One region of the Enterococcus sp. DJ147D b genome, then DNA from elsewhere that is predicted to be linked to it. Evidence: predicted binding sites of a transcription regulator. Region 1 holds the regulator's gene; the other holds the start of a gene.
What was found. Region 1 encodes NrdR, which represses ribonucleotide reductase genes. Its sites were predicted from a motif close to ACACNATATATNGTGT; they were not measured.

Region 1 (3,300 bases):
AATCATTTCGGCATACTTTTCTTGATAATTACGTTTGCTAATGATCTTTTTTAGCTCTCTTCCAACATCTTCCATTAGTTGTCACCCTCCTTTTTAGCAAGATATTCTTTAAAGCGACGATCAATTTCTGCTTGTTTTTCTTGACTGATTTTCTTCTCATCTTTTGGTTGATTTACCCAATCAGGTAATTTTTCTCGGCGCACATTTCGACGAGTATTTGAGTAGTTTCTCGTTTGCTTTTTCTCTGCGCTTTCTTGGCTTTTCTTTTTAATATGAGCAATAGCATCTTCCGCTGTCATGATTTTCTGTTGTGCCCATTCGTTAGCAATTGTGTTGACATAGTTTGTCCCTAAACTTGCTTGATTTTTGATGACCAATACGTAATTCAATAGCACATTGATGACACTACTTGGAAGCCCTGAGCGAGAAACAAGCTCTTGCATCAACCACGTTTCTGATTTAGATACATACCCATTTTTTTCTTTTTTGATTGACTCTAAATATTTCATTGGCGGAACACTTTGGGCCTCTTTGATTAACTGCACAGAGGCTGCAGACAGTTGTCCATGATTAGGCGCTGATTCCACCTTTTTGATTTCGGTGCTGTCTAGATTTTCTGCAGGTACCTTTAGCGTAGATGATTGACTCACAGGGTTTGCCAAAAAGATTTTTTGAAGTTCTTTCAAAGAAATTTTTTGCTCTGTGAAGTCGTACGCTTCAACGATTTTCTCACCTAAAGCTAAATCATCCAATCCATACAATTGTTGGTACATTTCGAGTTGTTTGATGGTTGGTTCATCTGGTTTGTCAATATGTTTTTTTTGCAACCAGTTTGTCAAAAAAGACCAGTCAATCGTGCTTTTTTCAGGTAACCGTTTCGTTATTGCTTGCTCAGTAAATGTTTCTTCCAGCTTCTCGATTTGCTGTTTGTCAGCGGCAAAGGATGCCTCGTTAAATTGGTACACTTCTAAAAATTTTTTAGTTTTTTTCTGATAGCCTTCTGTTGAAAGTTTTTTTGGTTCGAAATGTTTAACTAACTGATCAAAGCGACGTTGACCAACCTTTTCTAATAGTAAAAAACTTAAAACAGAATCCATAAAGAATTGTTTCACCGACATTGGTTCCAGTAATTCATACAGGAAACATGCACCTAGGCTAGGGTCTTCTTTATAATAAACATCTAATAAGCCAATTCCCTCAAGTTTTTTTCGTGCTTCGTAAAATTGAGGAATACCACAACCAAGACTACTCAATAAATCTGCGTGAAGTCCTTCTGGTCCTTGGCCAGTCTCTAAAGAAATTTCTGTCAAAAGAGTAAGATAAATACTAAGCGCTTCTCCACCAATCAAAGGTTGGTAAAGATAGAGCAACGCATTTCGATTTTCTTCTTTTAAAGGACTCCGCTTTCTTCCTTGGTAGATATTTTTTGGTTGAAGCTCTTTCCAAGCATTTTCCAAGGAAATGCCCCCTTTATTCTGTACTTTCGTCTTCGGTATCTTTAGAATTGTTATTTTCTTTTGCCTTCTCTACGATATCTTGCAACTCTTTTAAGAATACAGACATATCTTTAAATTGGCGATACACACTTGCAAAACGAATATAGGCAATTTCATCCAAATTTACAAGATCTTCCATGACATATTCCCCAATTAAATTGGTTGATACTTCGTTTTCGCCCAAACTTCGGACACGATTTTCTACATGGTTCACAATTTGCTCCATTTGCTCCATAGCAACTGGACGTTTTTCGGCTGAACGAATCAATCCTCTTAAAATCTTATCTCGATTAAACTCTTCACGCTCACCGTTTTTCTTGATAACTAGCAGTGGTGCAGCTTCGATTCTTTCAAATGTTGTAAAACGAAATGAGCAATTTTCACACTCACGTCGACGACGAATCGCCCGACCATCATCTGCTTGACGACTATCAATAACACGGGAATTATTATGTTGACATCTTGGACATCTCATTTAGTTCACCTCATGTATCATTTAAGTTTTATAAAAAGAACATTCTGCTCTTTCATAGTTAGTTGCATTATAACATGAAACTTTTATGTTAAGCGACTTTCTCAACTAAAAAGATGCAGTTTTCATCGGCCATAAAGCGTTTTTATCCATTCATCGCAAAAAAATGAGTTGTGACAAAAGTTTATCACAACTCATTTGACGATCAAAACGAAACTGTGAAAGATTTTCAACTGTTTCCTTTTGAAAACATGACTCATGTTTTCAAAAACTACAATTTTTCTTCAATACCAGTGTAATGTTTTAACCGTTGTTCTTCAATTTTTTGTTCATCAGGGATGTGTTCAGCGTCTGGGAGTGGCTTTTTTGTTCGATCAGTCATTTCTTTTTTTCGTTCTTGTGTCAGATCTTGTTGACGTGCTTCTTTTTCTGCTTGTTGATCATCTAGTTCAGCAATTCGTTCTTTATATTGGTCTGCTTTCTTTTTCCCAATCTCGGCTTGTACACGGCCTTCATTTTTTAATTCTTCTTTATCAAGTAACTCACCAATCTTTTCTTTGGCAGATCCGACAACTTTATCTTTTTGATTCTTGATATTTCCCATACAAATCCCTCCCCTTTTCTTATCTTTAGCATAACAAAAATGAACAAGATACTCAAAATATACGACTAATTGATCATTCTCATAGATGTAAAAATACTTATTTCACGTCTTTGATGACTTGTAAGCAAAAAAAGCATTAAACTAAAAAGCAAAGCACTCCGTTTAGCTAACGAAGCACTTTGCTTTTGTATTTTTAATCTGTTATAAAGATTGTTGCTTTAGCCATGACTCGACTTGTTGGACTAATTCTTCTTTTGTTCGAGTATTATCAAACAAAATATCCGCTCGTTCTTTTTTCACTTCGATTGACCACTGCGTCTTTATTCGTTTTAATGCTTCAGTTTCTGTTAATTGATTTCGTTTCATCAATCGTTCAAGCTGAATCGCTTCTGTAGTATAAACAACTGCTACAGCATCCATGTAACGTTCATAGTGCCCTTCAAACAGTAAAGGAACATCAACAACAACTAAGGGATTCTGTCTTTTTTTCTCAGCAATTTGTTGTTTGATACGTCCACGGATAAACGGATTCAATACACGATTTAAGGTTTGCCGCGATTCATCGTTTGCAAATACGACAGTACCTAATTTTTTACGATTTAGTGTACCATCTTCATTCAAGATTTCTTTGCCAAATACTTCAACGATTGCCATCAAACCATCAGTTCCAGGTTCGACAACTTCTCTTGCCACTACGTCACCATCAATTACTGGAATCCCATGTTTTT
Region 2 (3,300 bases), 720 kb from region 1:
CAATAGTTGCTAAAGAAACACCTAAGATCAATGTAATCAAGGAACTTGTTCGCCACCCCTTCATCAAATGAATCTGTGTATTGCCAATCATCAACAAATTGATTCCACGGTAACCAATCCTCCATTTGCTCAAACTATTCAGTAAGAAACGTAATGAAAAACAGAAAAAGAGATACGTTCCAATCACACATAATAAAAAAATTAAAAATGGATAACTAAAAATCAAGCCAAACTGAGTACCATTTTCTACTAACCACGTTAAATACTCGCGAAAATGAATTGCGCCAAAATAACCGCTTGTCAATAGAAACAATCCGATGATGCCCAGCAAACGGTGTCTGGTTCGTAAACGCATTTTTTTACTAACTACTCGCTCTGCATTTCCAAAACTTTGGATCATTGGGTAACGCCAAATTTTCCAAGTAGAGTGCACCGATACAATCAAAATAATCAGAAAAAATACAACCAATGTATCAACGATGGACGACCAAGCAACAAAAAATGGACTATCGATTTGCATTCGCATCATTCGAACTAAAATCATTTGAAAAAGTTTTGAAAAAACAATCCCTAACAAAATACCTGTCACACAAGAGAATAGACCAATCACCATCGTCTCAATCAGATAGATCGAAGAAATTTGAAACTTACTTACCCCAAACAATTGATAGATACCAATTTCTTTTTCACGACGATTTAGAAAAAAACGATTCGCACTATAAACAAAAAATAGTAACACCAACGTAATCATAAACGTTCCAAAACCGAGTGCACCATCAATCGATCCGTCTTGACTCGCACGGCGAACTAACGATTGATCGTACGTCATCGAATTAAAAGAATAGTAAATCATGACTGAAAAAGTCAGACTAAAAAAATAAATCAAGTACCCCCGCGACTGTCTAAATAAACTTCTGGCAGCCAACTTATAAAGCATTGATCTTGCCACCTCCCCCGATTGTCGCTTGCATATCGATCACTTTTTCAAAAAATTCACTTCGCGAGCCGCGACGAACAACTTCAGAAAAAATCACACCATCTTTGATAAATAAAATGCGATTACAATAACTTGCGGTATAAGGATCATGAGTTACCATTAACACAGTTGCCTTTTCTTTTTGATTCATCAATGTTAAATAATTTAATAATTCTGTTGCTGACTTTGAATCAAGTGAGCCTGTTGGTTCATCTGCAAAAATAACTTTTGGATGAACAACTAAGGCACGTGCCGCCGCAATTCGTTGACGTTGCCCGACCGATAATTCATCTGGATAGCGTTTCATGATTTCTTCAATGTCTAGCAATTGTGCAACATGTAAGACACGCCGCTCCATTTCTTCTTTTGGCATCCGTTCCACTGCTAAAGGCAATAAAATATTATCTTTGGCATTCAATGTATCAACTAAGTTAAACTCCTGAAAAATAAAACCTAATTGCTTTCGTCTAAAATCACTAAGCTGACTACTCTTCATTTTAGTGATTTCTTTTCCTTCAATCGTGACACTTCCCATAGTTGGCAAACTGATCGTCGATAAGATATTCATCAAAGTTGTTTTCCCTGCACCACTTGGACCCATAATTCCTACGAATTCTCCTTCGTCCACAGTAAAAGAAAGATTGTCTAGTACTTTGACGGGCGCTAATTTATTTCCATAAATTTTACTGAGATGCTTCACCTCAATCATTCGTTCCATATGTTTGCCCTCCTAAAATATTCCTCACTACTTTTATTATACTTGCATCGTAGCATAGTCTTTTGTTTTTTTCTCTTTAGTTTTTGTCACTTTGAGTAAAAAAAATGTTTTTTTATTTTTTTTTTGCTTTTTTTATTCATTTTATAAATCCTGTGTTTGCACGTTTTCACTTTTTTTCACAAAGGAATATACACCATATATGGTATATTCACTTGTTTATACATCAAATAACCCCCTACATATAGTTGCCCGTTTTATTAATTTGTTTTATGATAGACAAGAAGAATTTAGTAGGAGTTGAGAAGATGAAGGTAAACTATAAAGAAATGCCAGCCAACGAAGTACAATCCCCCACAATCAAAATCATTAAACGTGATGGTCGTCACGTCGACTTTGATGAACAAAAAATCAATGAAGCATTAGTCAAAGCTGAGAAGAAAATTCATGGCTCTTTGTCTCCCCTTGCCTATGAACGGATTCAGTCAATCGTTGACTTAGTTGTCGCCGAAATCAAGAGCCGTTTTGTTGAAAATGTCAAAATCTATGAAGTTCAAAATATCGTTGAGCACATTCTACTTGAAAAAAATGAATATGAACTTGCTGAAGAATATATCCGTTATCGTACACGACGTGATTTTGAACGTAGCAAAGCAACTGATATCAACTTTTCCATTGAAAAATTGATCAACAAGGATCAAACAGTTGTCAATGAAAATGCGAATAAAGACAGTAATGTTTTTAATACGCAACGTGATCTGACTGCTGGAATCGTTGGTAAGTCAATTGGTTTGAAAATGTTACCTCCTCATATTGCCAATGCCCATCAAAAAGGCGATATCCATTATCATGATTTAGACTATCATCCATATACACCAATGACCAATTGTTGTTTGATTGACTTTAAAGGCATGTTAAATAATGGTTTTAAAATTGGGAATGCTGAAGTTGAATCACCAAAATCGATTCAAACAGCAACTGCCCAAATCTCACAAATCATCGCCAATGTAGCTTCTAGTCAGTATGGTGGTTGTTCGGCTGATCGCACAGATGAACTACTTGCGCCATTTGCTGAATTAAATTATCAAAAACATTTAAAAGATGCACAAGAATGGGTCGAAACAACAGAACGACAAGAAGCTTACGCCAAAGCAAAAACAAAAAAAGATATCTTTGATGCAATGCAAAGTTTAGAATATGAAATCAATACCTTGTTTACCTCTAATGGACAAACACCTTTCACCTCTCTTGGCTTTGGACTTGGTGAAAATTGGTTTGAACGTGAAATTCAAAAGGCTATTTTACAAATTCGAATCAATGGACTTGGAAGCGAAAAACGAACAGCCATTTTTCCAAAACTCATTTTTACACTCAAAGCTGGCGTGAATCTTGCGCCAACGGATCCAAACTATGATATTAAAGAATTAGCTTTGGAATGTGCAACCAAACGGATGTACCCAGATATTTTAAATTATGACAAAATTGTTGAACTAACAGGTAGTTTCAAAGTCCCAATGGGTTGTCGCTCATTCTTACAAGGATGGAAAGACGAAAATGGAACAGAAATCAATGTGGGGCGCATGAATCTAGGTGTAGTCACGCTAAACTT

Region 2: a site for NrdR is predicted at 1,885-1,900, ahead of nrdD (anaerobic ribonucleoside-triphosphate reductase). Genes of this name have one in related genera too.

The regions. Positions count from the first base shown of each region.
Region 1 covers NZ_CM177104.1:1,144,443-1,147,742, reverse strand. Annotated here, with positions in the region: gene dnaI (primosomal protein DnaI) at 1-75, opposite strand, end outside; gene AC4BD1_RS05510 (replication initiation and membrane attachment family protein) at 75-1,457, opposite strand; gene nrdR (transcriptional regulator NrdR) at 1,471-1,971, opposite strand; gene AC4BD1_RS05500 (CsbD family protein) at 2,240-2,572, opposite strand; gene coaE (dephospho-CoA kinase) at 2,774-3,300, opposite strand, start outside.
Region 2 covers NZ_CM177104.1:1,860,418-1,863,717, forward strand. Annotated here, with positions in the region: gene AC4BD1_RS08800 (ABC transporter permease) at 1-937, opposite strand, end outside; gene AC4BD1_RS08805 (ABC transporter ATP-binding protein) at 927-1,694, opposite strand; gene nrdD (anaerobic ribonucleoside-triphosphate reductase) at 2,000-3,300, shown strand, end outside.